DNA from 2 places in the Lysinibacillus sp. AR18-8 genome. Region 2 is predicted to be linked to the other one. Evidence: predicted binding sites of a transcription regulator. Region 2 holds the regulator's gene; the other holds the start of a gene.
The links. Region 2 encodes NrdR, which represses ribonucleotide reductase genes. Its sites were predicted from a motif close to AACACNATATATNGTGTT; they were not measured.
Positions count from the first base shown of each region.

Region 1 (10,509 bases), on a different contig from region 2:
TATTAATAACTTGTTTTACAGCCTGTGTATTTTGCACAATGCTTTTTCCATCTATTGTGGCATCCCCCTCTGTAGGTGAAAGGAGCCCGCACAACATTTTGATTGTGGTTGTTTTGCCAGCACCATTTTGTCCTAAAAGAGCGAAAAGTTCACCTTGATGGATTTGTAAATTTAATTGATTAACGACTACACGCTCTTTATAAAGCTTTGTTAAATCTCTTATGTTAATCATCCTGCTCTTCACCTCGATTGGTAAGAATCGCATTAATTTTTTCTATGTCACGTTGTGAAAATCTATATTGTAAAACCCATGTCACAATATAAGTTCCGAGAAAGCTGGCTACGAGAGAAAAAATATTAGCCATCGTTTTTGGCATCCATAGTAGCGTTACAATCGGTATCCAAATCATTGCCGTTATGAAAAAGTGGACGAAATATTGCTTCAACATTCCCCAGCTAGCCATTTCAAAAATAAGTGCAGCAAGAGCAAAGGTAATGCCAATAACACCCGTTAATAGAATTTGAGTAATTATTGCACTTATCTCATCTGTAAAGTAAGCTCGAAATTCTGGCACCACCCAAACATATTTTCCTTGCCCTATGCCCATTGATACAAAGAATTGCACAATTTGTCCCATTACTATACCGATTAAAAATCCACCAATAATACGTGTTAAAATGTCTTTTCGCATATTTATCACCTCAGATTCCTAATTGCTTCTTAATTTTGCTTACATAACGCCTTGAAGCGTATGTTTTTGTGCCATTCTTCAATTCAACTCCGATTGTACCTGTTCTACTAATGTCCATATGCTTGATCATGTAGCGATTGACTATTTCAGCATTTGAAATACGGAGAAACATTTGAGGATTGAGCTTTTCCTCCAGCTCATAAAGACGCAAACGTACCGTATAAACACCGTGAATGCTCTGGACACAAACCTTTTTTTGCTCTGTATAAATACGCACGATCTCCTTACTATCGATCAATTCAACACCTTTATGGGAGAAAGCTAATAAAGTGCTTTCTGCTGTCGTAGTAATAATTTGCATAAGATGCTCAATGTCATCAGTCATTTTATCTGTGAGAATGATTACTTTGGGTTCTTTATATGTAGGGTCAATCGATATTTCCACCTTCATATGATCACTGTCCTTTCTACGCCTCACTATAAATTTTTCCATACATGTTGTAAATGGATTATCGACAACTGGTCGTTATCAAGGAATAAGTGGTAATCTATAAGATTCTGGCGAACAATAAAAACACCCTTTAAATAGGCCTATCCAAAGGGGTTAAACGTACAATTTAGCTTACTTAGAATCTTTTTTTACTTACTAGTAGGGCTGTAAAATCACCCACCATATTCGGGAGCTTTTAAAATATTGGGGGTAAGCTCTAATGATTGATTAAATTTTCCCAAATCAATTGCAGTGATTGATTGTTTTGAAACACCAACTAATTTTGACAAATCCTTCTGCGATTTCTGCAATTCACAAATTTTATTTTTCAAACATCTACAGATAAATAAACCTTGCTAAAAATGTACATAGAAAAAAAACGTATTTTGAATGGCTCAAAACACGTTTTTCTGTGAATTATTTACTTAGGATATTGATAATCTTCTGTTGCGCATCCACTGCCTCAGGGATTGGCATCACAACAAACACATGATTCATCTTAGGATAAACAAAGGTATTGATTGCAACGCCTTGTTCTGTTAGCTTTTCATCAAACTGTATTGCATCTGGATATAAGCTTTCGTGGGACCCAATAAAATGAGTTATCTTGCCAACTCCTTGAAAATCGCCATAAATTGGACTAATTATTGGATCCTTTAGAGCTTTATCAGCTGCCCATATTTTTGTTATGACTTCCATTCCTTCACTAGCTAACATGGGATCGTTTTCTTCATATTCCTGAATAAGTGGATTTTCTAAACTCATATCAACACATGCCGACAATAACATAATATCTTGTGGTTGAGGCAGACCGTCTCGCTTCAACAGTTGAATTAGACCAAGTGCTATATTTCCACCTGCTGAATCTCCTATAATGGTTAATTGATTGGAGCTTTCAATAGATACTAGAATCTCTTTATATAAGCTGAGCATCTTTGGGTACGTATCTTGATAGCTAAAATGAGGGACTTTTGGATAGATAGGCGCAATAACTTTTGCATTTAAGGCTTGTGCCATTTTATCCATGAACAACCAGTGTAAATTTAAAGGTTGATTCGTCCAAGCTCCACCATGAATATAAAGAATCACCATTTGTGATGAAGACTTTTGGTCATTTAAAATAAAAACCTGCATATCCTCGAATGTTTGCTCCTTCAAAGCGCTTAAAAGATTGACATCCTCCCCAATCACATAGGGGTGAATATTTTCTGTTCCTCTTTGCTTAATAAATTGTTGAGCATTTTCAATACTAGAAAAGCTCTTTTTATTACTTTGTGAAAACAATAATTTTTCAAATTGCACACTCTCTACAGATCGTTCTCCATTAAAAATTTCTATACTCATGTTTTTCTCTCCTTTTATTGTTCATTCTGTTTCCAAACATGTAATGATTAATAAAGTGATGTGCCAAACCACTAAAACTGAGTATCGACGATGGTAAAATGCATCTTTTTAGCGAACTTTATTTTAATTCCACATTTTGAACAATACTCCTTCCAAAATCTATCATCAAATAAAAAGACCTTCCTGTTGTAATCCCTAAATGTAAAGAGCATTGATTGTGCTGTATATAAAAAGCTGCCATTTTGAAACAAAATGACAGCTTTCATGTTGTTGAAAAAAGATGATGTCAACAACAGAAAAAGTAACTTTGCAAGGTGAGAGGTTGATTTCCGTTCCGCCAGCGTCCTTTCCAGGGGGCGTCCGATGAGCCGCTTCACTCACTTCCGTTCGCTGCAGGGTCTCATCTGTGACGCTAAATCCCCTAGGTGTGACGCTGGCTCCACTCCAATCAACTATTCTGCAAAATGTCTTTACTTTTTTCATAGTAGTAGAGCGATCAAATCGCCCATTATCTATATTCTTAGAGGGTTATTTTCAATGTGGAGATGTGATGCTTGACAACACCACTTCATAAAGAGTAGTGAACACCTTCAATTTACTAAAAAACTTTCGCTAAAAAGGTAACACTTTGGTGGGTTGGAGTGGAAGGCTACTTGACTCCCGTGGGATAGAGAGACAGGCGAGCCACTAAACGGAGCGGTAGCGGAGGAAGCGGCTTGGCGATCGCCCACAGGAAAGCAAGTAGCTTGCAACGGAAATCCATTTCTACCTTTCAATTGACTGTTTTATTTTTCAACACTAAGAAAGCTGCCATTTTGAAACAAAATGACAGCTTTCGATTTGGTATCTATTTCCTCCAATCTACCGCTATATTAATGGAGGTGGATTTGATAATAGCGAGTAACTATACCTATCCCATTTTCTAGCCTCTTCCACTCTATGAATGAGGCTAATCAATTTTGTCTTGCTAAATGTAGATAGTTAAGATTAATCATCCTGAAATAATTCATCTACTTCTTTTGATAAAATTTCTACCTCATCTTCTGAATTTGGAAATAGGGCTTGATTTGCCTTTTCATCTATTGCTTTATGTTTTTGCTTGTCTATTATGTGGAGCTCCATCATACAGAGGTAGCTATACAAAAGCGACACGTATGTATTCCTCGTTCTTTAAACTTTCAAGGTGATGCAATTCAAGGTCATCCATCGTAATACGACGGATTTTTAGTTTTTTATCATAATCCCCTGCCCAGAACCTAATTAATTCAGCACCTTGCTCTGGTTGTATATGTTCCTTCAAATAACTTAAAAAATCTTCTAAAAATTGAGGACCCCAATTTCCCTCGATGCCGTATACAAAGGATTTTTCATTATAAAGCCCTAAGTCATAAGGTGGATTATTCCATTCAAATATATTCAAATTTTCAAAAGCTGATTCATCTGCTGCATGTAAAACTCGTGCATCATCATCCATCAGATGCCACGGCTGTGTTGGTGTACTCTCTGTAATTGGATATAATTTTTTTAATTCTCTTACTGTTATTTCAGCAATTCCTGTACAATCAACTGTTTGTAAAGAACTGTTCGCCACTAGGACAGAATATAACGTCATATGCTTGTCTCCTTAAGCTTTATTCTAATATTCGCTTCATAATGTTCTTCATTTAGTCTCACTACTTCAAGTTCTTTTTTATTGTCATTCAATTTTAATGCTAAACTTTGAATGCCAAAGAATTCTGTGAAGGTATGGCTTCCAATGATAAGATTTATTCCTTTAAACTGAGCATATTGAATTGTATATAAATTACATTCTCCTGTAATGTATACATCACATTTATTTTCAACCGCTTCCTTCAGGCAAGCTGTTGTGCCTCCATTTCCACAGACTAAGCCTACTCGATTCACCATTTTGTCATTGAACTGCCAAAATCTAACGGGTTCGTCAAGTAAAAATTCAAGTTTTGTTACGAAATCTTTAAATTCAATTTCTTTCTCATATTGAGCGATTCTACCGAAGAACAGTCCTTCCCATTCATGGGTTCTTTTAATAATCTCTAAATTCAATTTTTTTAATAAGCTATCATTTGTGCCAAAGTTACAGTCAGCAAGTGGTAAGTGATTATAGTAATGGCTTATACCATACGCTGCTAGTTTTTCAGTGCATGCCTCTTTTAATCCATAGATTTCATCCCATGCATCATGGTGTGTTATCATCATGTCCACTCCATGAATTCTTGCTTCCTCTATCGTTTCAAGCGTTAGGTTAACACAGTATCCTATTTTCTTCACTTCTTTATCTGCATGGTATGTAACCCCAGATTCACTAGCATAGATTTCCTTATTCGTTACATTAAACAGTTCATTAATTCTTTCAACTATTTGTGAAACATCCTTACTTCCATCCTCCCTCAACATCTATTCTCGATTTAACACTTCGTACCCAAATTACTAGGAATTTATTTCCATTTATACAAAAATACCCCTTTAGATTATCTTATCTAAAGGGGTAAAAAGTTACAACTGTTATTAAATTTAATTTATAGACCGCATTTCAACTGTGCGCCACAGTTTGTACATGTATTACAGCCGCCCATTTCTTCGACTGTGCCTTTACGGCATACTGGGCATGTATTCCCAACGTCTGAGCCAATAACAGTTGTTGACTCTAACGCTTGAATCGTATCTACTAATACGACTGGACGTTTTGTATGTTCTTCAACCAATTCCTCTTCAAATGAAAGTTGATCCATATCATTTTCTTCTGCTTTTAGTGTAAGTACTTGTGAATCACGGCTACCGTCAACATAGACCGTACCACCTTTAGCGCCACCTTTATATAGTCGCTCGTACACTTTTTCAACTTGCTGTACTGTATAGCCTTTTGGTGCGTTTACAGTTTTAGAAATAGATGAATCGATCCATTTTTGAATAATACATTGCACATCCGCATGCGCTTCTGGTTTTAGCTCCATTGCTGTAACGAACCATTCTGGAAGCTCTTGCTCATTTACTTCTGGATGATGGTTCAGATATTCTTGGACAATTTCAGCTTTTACTTCAATGAATTTACCTAGACGACCAGAACGATAGTACGTGAAGGAGAAGTATGGCTCAAGACCTGTTGCTACCCCTACCATTGTTCCTGTTGACCCTGTTGGTGCAACCGTTAATAAATGTGAGTTACGGATTCCAGTCGCTAAGATTTGCTCTTTGATATGAGCAGGCATTTTTCGCATAAAGCCTGTCTCTGTAAAGGCTTTACGTAAACGAGCTGTTTCTTCGTCTGTAGCACCTACTAAGAATGGGAAGCTACCACGCTCTTTCGCAAGCTCTGTAGACGCCTCATACGCAGTTTCAGCGATTGTTTTAAAGATTTCATCGACTAACGCATTACCTGCTTCTGAACCGTATTCTTTTTCACAGTAAATCAGCAAATCGGCTAAGCCCATAACGCCTAATCCAACACGACGTTCACCAAGAGCTTGTACACGGTTTTCTTCTAAGAAGTAAGGTGTCGCATCAATCACATTATCCTGCATACGAACACCAACACGAACTGTTTCACGTAGTGCTTCGTAATCAACTGATTGATTTTCTTTATTCGCAAACTGTGCTAAATTCACAGCAGCTAAGTTACACACAGAGTATGGTGCAAGTGGTTGCTCGCCACATGGGTTCGTCGCTACAACACTTTGACCGTATGCCTTTGCATTTGTCATGTCATTGGCGTTGTCAATGAAGAAAATACCTGGCTCTGCCGAGTATGTTGCACATACATTAATTAAATTCCATAACTCTTTTGCTTTAATTGTACGGTATGTGCGGACTTTATAGCCCATTTTCTCCCATTCACGAACATCACCAACTTCATGCCATTTCGTGTTGTAAACGCTCATTTCTTCCTTTGTATATTCTTCAACAGCTGGGAAACGAAGCTCGAAGTCAGCATCTTTTTCAACTGCTTCCATAAATTCTTTTGTTAATGTCACAGAAATGTTGGCACCTGTTAAAAACTCTGGGTTATGAACAGTGTACGTGCCACCATCACGTAATTTATTTTCAGCCTCACGAATGATAGCTGTATCAAATCCACCTAAGCCTTCAATGTTTTTATAATTCACGATGCCTTGATACATCGCTTCTTCTTGCATAGAAAGTGGCTTGAAGTTTAATTTTTCTTTGGCTAGACGGATGATTGTTTCATCCGTTGTATTTTCGATCAGGTAACGCAGAATACGTGGATTTTGCATTTTGGAAATAATAAACTCCACAATATCTGGATGCCAATCTGCTAGCATAATCATTTGTGCGCCACGACGTGATCCACCTTGCTCCACAAGATGTGTCAATTTAGCAATGTCATCTAACCAGGAAACAGAACCAGATGATTTACCGTTTACACCACGAGCTAATGTGTTGCGTGGACGTAATGTTGAACCATTTGTTCCTACACCGCCACCACGGCTCATAATCTCCATTACTTGCTTACGATGATCACTGATACCTTCACGAGAGTCAGCGACAAATGGCATCACGTAACAGTTAAAGAAAGTTACATCTGTTTCAGAACCAGCTCCATAAATCACTCGTCCAGCTGGAATGAATTTCAAGGATACTAATTGCTCATAAAATTTTTCAAACCATTCTTGACGTTTTTCTGGTGTTTTTTCAACAGCGGCAAGGCCCGTTGCATTTCGTTTTGCAATTTGTTCATAAAATATCTCAAGAGGCTTTTCTAACACGTCAATTGAACGCGTAATCACACCCGTTTCTTGCTCTTGCGGATCGTCTAATGCGCTACGATAATCCTCTTCAATCAAAATCTCTGCTGTTTTTGTAGACATGTCCAATTTTTGAATTGTCCCTAAACCACGTGCAGGAAATTTCGGATCAGCTTTTACCGTTAATACAACAAAGTCGCCGGCTTTCAATGTTTTCTTTTCTGTGTCTTTAAACGAATAGCGATCGATCATGACAAGTCTTGATACACCTTTGTGTGTAATATGCATATCAGATGTTACGGGGTGTACCTGCGGGAATTGTTCAATATCTTTGTTTAACTGTTCAAATTGATTGTTTACTTCGGGTTGATGATTTGTGAGTACCATCGTTTAGCCTCCCTTGTTTTCTTCATTACAAAATAAATACACAATATCTTGTGTCGTTAAACACTACATATTGTGTATATGTCTTTAAAAAAGATACTATATATAGTTTTTTAATTCAACTCTTGCTTTTTTTAATAGATTCAGAACTACTTGTTATGACTAGGATTGAACGTTAAAAAATATTTTTTTCATACCATTTTTTACTTTTTAAAGTTCCACTCATCTGAAGCATATTTTTTTTCTTCTAAAGCTTGGACATATTCTAATTGCTCCTCAGAAAGTGTAAATGGTTTTAATTCAATTTGCAACGATTTTGCAAAGCCATCTCTAAAAGCTGTCACACATTGTTCAACTGTCACTGGCTCTTTTACAAGACTGTTGATGGCAACAGCCTTTTCTGGTAGCTTTCTACGCATACGATTCTTCGCTTCTTCACTGGAGAAATTAAATACGGATAATAATTTCTCTTGATCCAAATCTAATAAAATGGCGCCATGCTGTAAAATGACACCCTTTTGACGTGTTTGAGCACTTCCAGCTATTTTTTTCCCTTCTACGACAAGTTCATACCAACTTGGTGCATCAAAGCAAACAGCACTTTTTGGACTCTTCAGGTCCGCTCTTTTCTCCTCTGTATCAGGTACACTAAAATAGGCATCCATACCTAGGTTATGGAAACCTTGCAAAATTCCCTCACTTAACACACGATATGCCTCTGTCACAGATTCTGGCATATTCGGATAGCTTTCCGTCACAATGACACTATAAGTTAGCTCATGTTCATGTAGGACAGCTCGTCCACCAGTTGGTCGACGTACAAAACCTAAGCCTTGTTCACGCACAGCATCTAAATTAATATCTCTCTTAGCTTGTTGAAAATAACCAATGGATAATGTCGCAGGCTCCCACTCGTAGAAACGAATTACTGGTGGAATTAACCCCTCACTATGCCAATCAAGTAAGGCTTCATCTAGTGCCATATTAAAAGAAGGACTACATTTCCCTGAATTTAAAAAATACCAAGTTGTCATATGCTCATCTCCTACAAATATAAAATGATCCATCAGGCCCCACCTGTGGGTCAACTTTAACGAATATTATACTACAGTTCAAATTGCGAACGATTGCTTGTGTAACGAAAAAAGCGAATTCGCTACAACCTAGTTAATTTTATCAAACTCATTGGACTATCGCTAGCGCATCTTTTATAATAATAGAGAAGATAGAAAGGGGTAAGAAAATCTTGGACATACTTATCACAATCGGTGTCGTTTTAGTAGTCACAATTGCATATATCGGAATTAATGCACTACGACTCAAAAAAGCCGTAACCAACCTAACACAAGAGCAATTCATAGAAGGCTATCGTAAAGCCCAGCTGATCGATGTTCGTGAGCAAAAAGAATTTGATGCTGGTCACATTCTTGGTGCACGAAATGTGCCTTCGACAACACTACGTCAACGTTATAAAGAAATCCGCCCAGATTTACCAGTATATCTATACTGTCAAAATACAGGCCGTAGCTCACGTGCTGCACTATTTCTTAAAAAACGTGGGTACAACCAAATTTACCAACTTCAAGGTGGTTTCAAAACTTGGACAGGTAAAATAAAAGCAAAAAAATATTAATGCTCTCATCAAAAAAAGTCGTCTCAAAGTACTATGAGACGGCTTCTTTTTTAAAAAATTCAGAGTTTCTACTATATTATATCTATTTCAAATGATGCTGTACGAGCTTCATGTCATTAAAATAAAAAAGTAAAGCAACAAAACGCATTATAGTCCCCTTTTTTGATACAAAATCTACTTTGAACGAGTTCGCTACTTGAGTCGGGTCCTCATAAAAATGAGCGCTTTGATGTCTTTTTGGAGCGGTTTTCACTTATGTTTGAGCACTTCGAAAGCTACGTTGAGCAATCTTCCAATAAACCACCTCATATTTAAAAACTCCTTCACGAAACACTTTGTATGACCAAAAATACTATTTTTCGTTAGAGATATGCCAGTTACGAACCCTATTCTTCTATTTTTCTGAAAATAGTTAAAATTTATTGTTGAATAATTTTAGAAGCACTGTTAGGATGTATAATATCTTACAATAATAATTGATTATCAAGTTAATAAGCTATGAATGCTATGGATCAAACTATAGCAGGAGCAGTTCTGGAGAGAGCGCACATTGCGTCGCCGAAGGGTTCACTATCTCAGGCAAAAGGACAGAGGAGTAATACAGCTTTTATAAGCGATGCTACACTATTTCATGTAGACATCTGCGAATAAATGGTATTTGTTATTCTGACGTTTTTCCGAGACTAGTGTCACAACTAGTCTCTTTTTATTTTTCCAGTCATAGTTTTTTATGCATCTTTGAGGGGGATTAACGTGGAACAGCAACAATTAAAACGAGATTTAAAAAATCGCCATGTACAGCTTATTGCCATTGGTGGAACAATTGGGACTGGTTTATTTTTAGGCTCTGGAAAAGCTATTGCCTTAGCAGGGCCTTCGATCATCCTAGCCTACTTAATTGTAGGGACAGCGCTATTTTTTGTGATGCGTGCCTTAGGTGAATTGTTACTATCCAATGCAGGCTACACTTCATTTACGGATTTCGCATCCGAATACATAGGGCCTTGGGCAGGTTATATCACAGGTTGGACATACTGGTTCTGTTGGATTATGACGGCGATGGCAGACATTATTGCGGTGGGGGTTTATACACAATATTGGTTTGATATCCCACAATGGGTGCCAGCCATTGGTTGCCTCGTATTGTTATTACTACTAAATCTATTAACTGTTAAGCTTTTTGGTGAGCTAGAATTTTGGTTCGCTATTATTAAAGTTATTACAATTGTAGCACTTATTATTATT
Region 1 covers NZ_MDGU01000004.1:21,041-31,549, forward strand. The annotation lists gene BFM98_RS01500 (ABC transporter ATP-binding protein) at 1-232, opposite strand, end outside; gene BFM98_RS01505 (DUF3021 domain-containing protein) at 225-692, opposite strand; gene BFM98_RS01510 (LytTR family DNA-binding domain-containing protein) at 703-1,185, opposite strand; gene BFM98_RS01515 (alpha/beta hydrolase fold domain-containing protein) at 1,600-2,526, opposite strand; gene BFM98_RS23235 (hypothetical protein) at 2,722-3,009, opposite strand; gene BFM98_RS24365 (hypothetical protein) at 3,514-3,648, opposite strand; gene BFM98_RS01520 (hypothetical protein) at 3,662-4,138, opposite strand; gene BFM98_RS01525 (Nif3-like dinuclear metal center hexameric protein) at 4,135-4,941, opposite strand; gene BFM98_RS01530 (vitamin B12-dependent ribonucleotide reductase) at 5,064-7,634, opposite strand; gene BFM98_RS01535 (lipoate--protein ligase family protein) at 7,835-8,665, opposite strand; gene BFM98_RS01540 (rhodanese-like domain-containing protein) at 8,878-9,264, shown strand; glycine riboswitch at 9,789-9,865, shown strand; gene BFM98_RS01545 (amino acid permease) at 10,018-10,509, shown strand, end outside.
Region 1: the regulator NrdR is predicted to act here: its motif matches at 7,694-7,711, upstream of BFM98_RS01530 (vitamin B12-dependent ribonucleotide reductase).

Region 2 (10,509 bases):
CAATCATATTCGCAACATCTCGGCGTTCTTCTTCCCTAATCTTTTGCTCACAGCGCACATAGTCCATTTCAATAGAATTCCGAACAACCCTTAATGTCGGGATGAATCCTTTTAAATAGTTTGTACAATGTTCGGTATTATCACACCCACAGCACTCAGTAGATTGACTAATAAACTCATGCAGTTTAGGTAAATTTCGCTCAACATTGTCATAGTTTAATTCATCTGCATGCTGCGCTAAAAATTCCTGCACATGCGGGTGCTCTAAAATTTCACGTCGCATGGCTTCATAGCGTTCTTGGAACGAGGGTACATTAATTGCTCGCTTTAGTGGTCCATTTATAGGTTCGATTACTGCTCACCTTCTTTACTATTCGCTTTTTCCTAGCATCTCTAATATTTTTTGTCGCTCTTTTTCAAAATCTATAGTACTAGAGGTAGATTCCTCTTGATTGTCATTTCGTTTATAGAACCATTCAGGCACTTTTTCTTCACGTTGATATCTTGAACGTCCTTTAGTCTGTTGACTCGTTTTATTGGACGTTTGCGGCTTGTTTTTCCAAGCTGTATATTTATCATGCTCTTGACGTGCAAGTTCCATTGCTTCCTTAGCGGTCTGGACATTTTTTCGTACCCAATGATCAGCAATCGTTTCCACATATTTTTTAGGGAGCTTCATATCTGTTGTTAGCATAACGTATTCTAACAATGCATTAACCACTCCAATTGGCATGCCATGTTGAACGATTAAATTTTCTGCAAGTTGGACTGAGGTTTGTAATGGTTCTTTACCATTATTTATATCTCTTAAAACTTGGACAGGTGCCGTTGTTTCTAAATAGTGTTGAAGTTCCTGATCCTTGGTTTTTTGTCCCGCTTCTGCTACTGGTAGAGGATCGGTGACACGGGCAAGTTTTGGCGGCTCCTTGGATACGGTTAATTTATAAAAATCAGCAGCAGCCTTTCGTAAACGTTCCTGAGAAATTCCTAAATCATCATCTAAAGCAAGTATGACTACTTTTTGCATATCAAGGGCTGTTAAATGATATAAAAATGCCAACTTGGCTATAGCTTCACGCACTTCAAATGTCAACAAATTGGAAGGTACCAATTGCTCAGACAAACCTGCTTGCAATAAATCAAAATCGAATTGCTCCAAATAAAAAGGATATACTTTTTGTTGTTTATCCTTATGACTCGTATCCACTTGTAAATCTGATGGGATATTGGCATGAACAGGCTTATAGACATCAATAAAAGCACGAGATACATCCTTAAACGCCGAGTCCTTTACAGGTGACATAAAGCGCTGACGTAAGTTGCGATAAGCCTGCTCTCCAATTTTACTAAACAAAAACATCGACAGCAGCGGGTCTTTCATAAAGCTATCTGCATCTAATGGGCGCTGTAGCTCATATAAAAAACTCCGCTCACCAGCATTTTCTTTTTTCCATGTACGCAGCAAACCAATAGCTTCTAAAGCAATACGAGCCTCAAACACTTTACCAATTGGTAGCCCTAGCACATTCATTAAATAATAATGTGTCATTTGCTGCTTTGGCATTTGCTCTGCTTCTGCCCATAATGTTAAATAGAGGCTAACTGGCTCTGATCCCGTTAATGGTTGATAAAATAATGTAACTAATTGACGCTCTTGTGTAGAAAATGCATGAGGTAGACGAATGTCGAAAGGATCGCCAGGCTGCAATTCCTTATATAAATGAATCAACGTCATTCATCCTCTCTGTTTGCTATGATTTCTTCTCCGTTTGACGTTGAATAATGTCCTTTATTTCTTCAATAAAGACATTGATATCTTTAAACTGACGGTAGACCGACGCAAAACGCACATAGGCAACCTCATCAATTTTGGCTAAGCGGTCCATGACCATTTCGCCAACATCTTCTGAGCGTACTTCCGAATTTCCAATACGACGAAGATCTTTTTCAATGGACAAAACAAGTTCCTCCAGCACATCAAGTGCCACTGGGCGTTTTTCACAAGCACGAATAAGCCCACGAAGTACCTTCTCACGGCTAAACTCTTCTCGTGAACCTTCCTTTTTCACAACGACTAATGGTGTCTCTTCAATTTTTTCAAACGTTGTAAAACGGAAGCCACATGACTCACATTCACGACGTCTACGAATTTCTTTATTATCATCTACTGGCCTCGAATCCACAACACGCGTTCCGTTAAATTGGCAAGATGGACATCTCATATAATTACTCTCCTGGTTTACAACAATTTAATATATCTATTATAACAAATTTCCTACATGTAAGAAAAGTGCATTCACGTTTGTGGGCTCATGATAAATCTAAAGCACCTGAAGTACAAGAAAAGTTTCTGTAAAAAAAGAGCACATTGAAACCTTTTCGATTTCAATGTGCTATCTATAGAAATTATTACGCGTTTACCGTTTCTAAAGCATTTGCCACTTTTTTCACAAGGTCAACAACGCGTGCAGAGTAGCCCCACTCGTTATCATACCAAGCAAGTACTTTTACTTTGCGGTTGCCTAACACCATTGTAGAAAGTCCATCAACTGTTGAAGAATAAGTTGTTGTATTGTAATCAGAAGATACTAATGGCTCAACAGAGAAATTAAGGATACCCTTCATTGGACCTTCTGTTGCCGCTTTTACAAATGCTGCATTAACTGCATCAACTGTTACATCTGTATTTAAATCTACTACAAGGTCAACTAAAGATACGTTTGGTGTTGGAACACGAAGTGCCATACCATGAATTTTACCCTCTAATTCAGGTAACACTAATTTTAAGGCTTTCGCTGCACCTGTAGATGTTGGGATAATGGATTGGGCGCATCCACGTGCACGACGTAGATCTTTATGCGGATTGTCTAAGTTCTTTTGGTCATTTGTATAAGCATGAACTGTTGTCATTAAACCATTCTCAATACCAAATGTGTCATTCAATACTTTTGCTACTGGCGCTAAGCAGTTTGTTGTACAAGAAGCATTTGAAATAACATCATGTTTCGCAATATCCAATTTGTCATCATTTACACCTAAAACAATTGTGACATCCTCGTTTTTACCTGGTGCTGTTAAGATTACTTTTTTCGCGCCTGCTGCTAAGTGCATTGCTGCTTTATCACGTTCATTAAATTTTCCTGTAGCTTCAATAACGATATCTACACCCATTGTAGACCAAGGTAATTTTAAAGGATCACGTTCACTAATAATTTGAACTCGTTTACCATTTACAACTAAAGCATCGCCTGCTGGTTCTACCGTACCTTCAAATGTTCCGTGATTTGTGTCATACTTAATCAAATGTGCTAACGTTTCTGCAGGATAGCTAGCGTTAATTGCAACGATGTTTAAATCTTGTTGTACGATAGCCTGGCGGAAAACCATACGTCCGATACGCCCGAAACCATTAATAGCAATTGATACTGTCATTTATAATATCCTCCTGTGAGTACATACTCAGATTAATTAATTATATACTTTATGGTGATTAGTATAACACAATTTTAAAAAAGATGAACATTATATATTGAGAATATAAAAGTTCTTATTTTCTGAAAAATTATTCTTTATTATGGCGTTTCCCCATAAAAAAATGCGTAGCAAGGTCGGCTTGCTACGCATTATAAAAGAACTCATGAAATAACATCCCAATAATGCAGGATTTTTTTTAATTGTTCTTCTGTACTTTCTATATTTTCATTATTATAAATGACCGCATGTGCACCCTTTTCTTTGACAGACATCGGCAGTTGAGAGTGCATACGTGCCAATGCATCTTCTTTAGATAAATTATTTCGTTCCATTAAACGTCGAAGCTGAACTTCTTCACTGACCGATACCACAATGATACGTTCCACAAAATGTTGAAGCTTACTCTCAAATAACAAAGGAATGTCCATCACAACATGTTCATGTCCTGCTTCTAAATAAGCATCACGCTGACGTAACATTTCTTTTCTGATTGCTGGATGCATGATATCATTTAACGTTTTGCGTTTGGCAGGCTCATGAAATATGATATCTCCCAGCAAAGTTCGATTTAAATTGCCGTCCTCAAGCAAGATAGCTTGTCCGAAGCTTTCAGCAATCAATGCTAATGTTTCAGTTCCTGGTTCTACGACATCTCGTGCTACAACATCTGCATCAACAATCGGTAAACCCAGTTCGCTCATCATTTTAGCTACTGTACTTTTTCCACTTGCAATACTTCCTGTTAGTCCGATAATCATTGCTAAATCCCCTTTAATGTTGACAATTTGGGCAATAGACAGAGGTACGCCCTCCAATTGTCATTTGACTTGTTGCCGTTTCACATGCTGGACATACCTTTTTCCCATACATTTTTAATCGATTCTGCATACTCCCTGCTTCCCCATTAATATTTCGATAATCAGAAATAGTTGAACCACCCGCTTCAATGCTTTGACGTAGGACAGCAACAATCTCCTCAAATAATGCTCGCTTCCGCTTTTCACTAATGCGGCTCATTTTGCGTGCAGGGTGAATTTTCTGAGCAAACAATGCCTCTGTTGCATAAATATTGCCACAGCCCGAAATGACTTGCCCATCCATAATTACTTCTTTTACGGCTTTATTTTCATATTTCGGTAGCTTAGATTTTGTTATAAAAAAATCACATGCATGCTCATCAAATGGCTCTGGTGCCATTTTTGTCAATGGTGCATGATCTTCAATTTTTGTCAGAAAACGAAGTTCACCGAATCGACGAATATCTGAATAAATCAAGTATCCCCCATCTGCCATTTCAAATGTCGCATGGATATGCTTTTGAAATTTCGCCTCATTGATTTCTTCGGGTGAATTCACAACAAACCAAGCACCTGTCATCCCTAAGTGACTAACAAGAACATATGGAACATCATCCTTCAGCAAATGAAAGAAAATATATTTTGCTCTTCGTTCAATTTTGGTAATGGTCATCTGGGACAAAGTACTTTCAAATGCATCAGGTGCTGCTTGTTTGACAATACATTGTTTACCCTCACTAAAAGAGAAATGTACTTGTTCAGAAAGCTGAACCTGTTGAATGGTACGTCCTTCAACTGTTGGCTTCAATGCCTGGACGACACCCTCTACCTCTGGTAATTCAGGCATTTGAATCCCTCCTTATTTTGCCTCGTACCAAGTTGAGCCATGGTTAAAATCTACTTTAAGCGGTACAGCAAGCTCAATAGCGTTTTCCATGACTTCAGGTACAATTTTTTCGAGTAAGGCAATCTCTTCCTTTGGTGCCTCAAAGATTAGCTCATCGTGCACTTGAAGTAGCAGTTTTGCCTGCATCTTTTCTTTTTTCAATCGAGCATCCATATCAATCATTGCCTTTTTAATGATATCAGCTGCACTACCTTGAATTGGCGTATTCATCGCCGTACGCTCAGCAAAGCTTCTTAAATTAAAGTTTGAGCTTGTTATATCCGGTAAATAACGGCGTCTATTTAATATCGTTGTCACATAACCATTAAATTTCGCATTTTGTACAATGTCATCCATGTACTGTTTTACACCAGGGAAACTTGCGAAATACTTTTCAATAAAATTAGCCGCTTCCTTACGTGTAATATCTAAGTTTTGTGATAGACCATAATCACTAATACCGTAGACTATTCCAAAGTTAACAGCTTTCGCTGCGCGACGCATATTACTATCAACCTCATCTTCTGACACATGAAATACATCCATAGCTGTACGTGTATGAACGTCCATTCCTTCACGGAAAGCCTCAACAAGGTTTTTATCTTCTGACATATGTGCAAGAACGCGTAATTCAATTTGCGAATAGTCAGCAGAAAATAATATCCAATCCTCTTTTGAAGGTACAAAGGCTTGACGAATTTTGCGGCCCTCCTCCAAACGAATTGGGATGTTTTGTAAATTTGGATCTGTTGAGCTTAAACGCCCTGTTGCAGTTAAAGCTTGCTGGAAGCGCGTATGCACTTTACTATCTGCTACATGAATCTCCTTTAGTAAGCCTTCAATATATGTGGATTGTAATTTTCCAAGTTGGCGATACAACAGAATATGTTCGATGATAGCATGCTCTGACTGTAATTTTTCTAGGACATCTGCAGCAGTTGAATAGCCTGTCTTAGTCTTTTTAATCACAGGTAGCCCTAGCTTATCGAATAGAATCACACCTAATTGTTTTGGTGAATTAATATTAAAGGTTTCTCCAGCTTCTGCATAAATTTCTTGCTCAATTACTACAAGTTTATCATTAAGCTCTTGCCTCATTTTCTCTAACGTAGCGCGGTTAACCGTAATCCCTTCGCTTTCCATTTCACCTAAAATTCCTGCCAATGGTAGCTCTAGGTTTTTATAAAGATCGAATTGTTCATTTTCCTTTAATAAGGCTTCCAGTTTCGGCTGTAATGACCATACTGCAAAAGCTTTACGGCTAACATGCTGTGCAAGTTGGTCCAAATCAGGTATTGCACGCTTGGCACCTTTTCCATATACCGCTTCATCTGCTTGGACATCATAGTAGCCTAGTTCCCTTGCAAGTGTTGCGATATCATCGCCACTTAATGCTGGATTATTAATATAAGAGGCAAGTAGCAAATCAAAGTCAACGCCAGCTAATTGAATCCCAGCTCGCTTTAATGATGCTTGAGCTGCCTTAGAATCGGACATATATTTTATTTTTGTGGCATCTTCTAGCCAACGACGGAGAATATCTGATTTTGCTGCTTTATCAAATGGAATATATTGCGTCTTTACGCCATCTGATAAGGCAATTCCCAGCTGCTGACAAGTATGATAGTGCTCGTTTTCAAGCTCTACATGCACGGCCATCACGTCTTTTAAATCCTCAGGTCGAACTTCCTGGACAAGGTCATAATCGAGAGGCGCCTGTTCTTCTTCTTGCACTGTAAAGTCACTTTTATCAAGCAGCGATTTAAAGCCAAGCTCACGCCACACATTGATTAATTCATCTTCTTTTGGCCCATTATATGCAAGATCAGCCAGTGAAATGGTGATTGGAGCATGCGTATAAATCGTTGCCAGCTTCTTACTCATGATGGCTTGCTCTTCATTAGCTACAAGCTTTTCCTTCATTTTAGAAGCTTTCAATGTATCCATTGCTTCATAAAGTGCTTCAACGGAGCCATGCTCTTTTAATAATTTTACAGCCGTTTTTTCCCCGACGCCTGGTACACCAGGAATATTATCGGAGGAATCCCCCATCAAGCCTTTCATATCAATAATTTGGAGCGGCGTTAACCCATACTTTTCCGCAATAAAGGCTGGTGTATTTTTCTCTATTTCCGTAATACCTTTTTTCGTTATATAAACGGTTACTTGCTCTGTCGCCAGCTGAGTTAAATCACGGTCTCCAGAAACGATGATAACATCCATATCCTGCGACGAAGCCTCTTTAGCAAGCGTTCCGATAATATCATCCGCTTCATATAACTCCTGCTCATATTGCTTAATACCATACGCATCAATAAGCTTTCGTAAATAAGGAAATTGCTCTGATAATTCTGGTGGTGTCTTTTGACGTCCTCCTTTATATTCTGTAAAGGTTTCATGGCGGAATGTTGTTTTCCCAGCATCAAAAGCAACCAATATTTTGGTTGGCTGTTCTTCCTCTAATATTCTTTGTAGCATTGTTGTAAAGCCGTATACAGCATTAGTATGAATGCCACTATCATTCGTTAGCAATGGCAACGCAAAAAACGCGCGATACGCTAAACTATTACCGTCCAATAATAGTAATTTTTCCTTGGTCATGATTTTATCCTCCTGCGTTGTCTTCTTCTTCTACTTTATCATAACAATACATTTCAAGTAAAAAAAGCAGGCGTCCATCCTCAAGGTTATCCATTATTTTTAATGGTTTATCCACCACTTTTAGACTTTATCCGCTACTTTAGCATTCCTATTCATTCAAAAAAGCCAACCGCGCGCAGCGGTTGACTTGTTTAAAATATTTTAACTCCTTAACGCATATTACCTATAATAGATGAACGACTATCCTGCATTTTTTTTACAAAATTAGTCATTACATCAAAAGCCTCATTTCGTTTACTATTCATGCTTTGTAAACGGAGCATATCCATTTGCTGAGAATTACTTAAAGCATCCATTTGACCTTGCTGTGCATTCAAATCAGCTAGCTGTTGATTTCGTTGTTGAACATCCTCTAGTTGATCCTTAAGCTGATTTTCTAACAGCTGTGCTCGCTGTGATTGGACTGCCTGTAATGCTGATTCTAGATCCATGCCTTGAATATCAATTGGTTGAATTAGGCTATTAGCAGAGGATTGCCCTGCCCCACTAAATAATAATCCGACTGCTAAAGCACTTCCAAACACGACCTTTTTCATCTTTATTACCTCCTATTAAAATGAATCTTTGCTTATCATACATACTAAAGGTTAAAACTAGGTTAAAAAATTCAATATGGTATGTATGCATCTGCCTATCAAGTTTAGTCATTGACTATTCTCAATAACTTGACTGTACTACAGATTAAATAAGGGCAATACTGACAAATGTTAATAATTTACGTATTTACAAGGCATAAGACGTATTACATCCATTACTAAAAAGCAAAAACTTTCATTCAAGGACAAGTCTCCTGTAAATGAAAGTTCCTAATAGTTATTATTGATTTGAAGTACGATAAAAAACTTCTTCATAGATGACAGTTAATATAAATGCATTCATAAAAGCAAACACAAGAAATAACGGCATGCCGCCTAATTGTGGATATGTTAGCTCTTGATTAAATACCATTACTGTACTAATTTGTGCCAAAAAGAAGATTAAGCCAATTCCAACTTGCCAAATAGGACGCTTGACCTTTCTTTTTTCATACCAAAATAATTTCTTAAAAAGGTTTCTTACATCATCTGTAATAATGATACTGATTAAAAAGATACAAACAAAAAATACTGGTATATGATAAACACTTTTCGTCACCCACGAAAAATCGGATAGACGGTAGAAAAGTGTTAATATCGAAGCTATACTACAAGCAATCCCTAAATTTTGGAGCCATTTGCTAATTTGTAATTTCAAAGCCCTTACCCCCAACTAATCTTTTTTAAACATTATCATTCTATCAAATTATAGCTGATTCGGGAATACAAACTTATAAATTTCTATTATTTTCATACTATAATAATTCGATTTCACGGATAGTTATAATTCTAGTACAACAAAAAAGTCGTCTCCTTCAAGACAGAGACGACTTTAAACTGCGTTTATTTAATATAACCAGACAAGATGTTGGCATATGGTGAAGTAGCTGGCAAGATAATAACCGTATCTTCCCCAACCGTTTTCTTATAGGATTCTAATGTGCGGTATAAAGAATAAAATTCAGGATCTTGAGAGAAAGATTTATTGTAAATCTTTGCAGCCTCTGCTTCTCCTTCAGCTTGAATTAAAGCAGCTTCTTTACTTGCTTTAGCAAGCATTTCTTGTACGTGTTGATCCGTTTGTGCCTCAATACGACGTTTCTGTGCATCTCCCTCTGAAAGATACTTTTGTGCAATTGATTCACGATCTGAAATCATATTCGTAAAAACGGATTGTTCATTTTCAGTTGGTAAATCAATGCGACGTATACGTACATCTACTACTTCAATACCATAGTTATCGTTGGAAAGAAGTTCATTAACACGTTCAGTTACTTGATCGTTTATGCTGCCTCGAGAAGAATCCTCATCATTTATAATCTCCGTATAGTTAATTCGGCCAAGTTCAGATCGAATAACAGAATAAATGAACTCTTCCATACGTGATTCAACTTTTTCTATCGTACCAGCATTCGAAATCAATAGCTTAGGATCCGTAATACGCCATACAGCATAATTATCAATAATAATTCGTTTTTTATCCTTTGTATTAATCTCTTCTTCCGAAATCTCATATGTCATTTGGTTTTTTGGTAACTTTGTAACACTTTGAATAAAAGGAATTTTCATATTTAAACCTGGTTCACGCTCAAACTTAACAACCTCTCCAAACTGCCGAACAACAGCATACTCTGATTCTTTAACTATATAAATATTCGTTAATAAAGTAATCACTAGAGCGAATATGACCGTTAAGGTTACAGCTAGAGAGATATATTTTTTAGGATTCTTCGGTCCTTTCTTCGACATTTTAACTACATTGTCTCCCGAATCACCTTCTGAAGGAGCAGCTTTTTTACTTTTGCCAGATAAGAAATTGAGGAATTTTTCTAGATCCTTATTTTTTTGGTCCATTAGTTACCGCTCCCCTCTTTTTTCTCTGTTTGTGTCTGTTGCGACTGTTGAGGCTGTAGTTGCTGAAGTGGTAAATACTTCATCGTACTACCATCATCATTCATAATGTAAATTTGTGCTTTCGGTAGGACATTTTCAAGCGTCTCTATAATTAACCGCTCTCGTGTAATTTGCTGATTGCCCTTGTATTGCTCATACATTTTATTAAAGACCGCTACATCCCCTTGTGCTTGCTCGATACGGGCTGTTTTAGTTCCTTTTG
Region 2 covers NZ_MDGU01000014.1:68,338-78,846, forward strand. The annotation lists gene dnaI (primosomal protein DnaI) at 1-343, opposite strand, end outside; gene BFM98_RS12400 (replication initiation and membrane attachment family protein) at 371-1,735, opposite strand; gene nrdR (transcriptional regulator NrdR) at 1,752-2,222, opposite strand; gene BFM98_RS12410 (glyceraldehyde-3-phosphate dehydrogenase) at 2,410-3,432, opposite strand; gene coaE (dephospho-CoA kinase) at 3,636-4,232, opposite strand; gene mutM (bifunctional DNA-formamidopyrimidine glycosylase/DNA-(apurinic or apyrimidinic site) lyase) at 4,246-5,118, opposite strand; gene polA (DNA polymerase I) at 5,131-7,758, opposite strand; gene BFM98_RS12430 (hypothetical protein) at 7,968-8,354, opposite strand; gene BFM98_RS12435 (DNA polymerase I) at 8,635-9,051, opposite strand; gene hflC (protease modulator HflC) at 9,237-10,247, opposite strand; gene hflK (FtsH protease activity modulator HflK) at 10,247-10,509, opposite strand, start outside.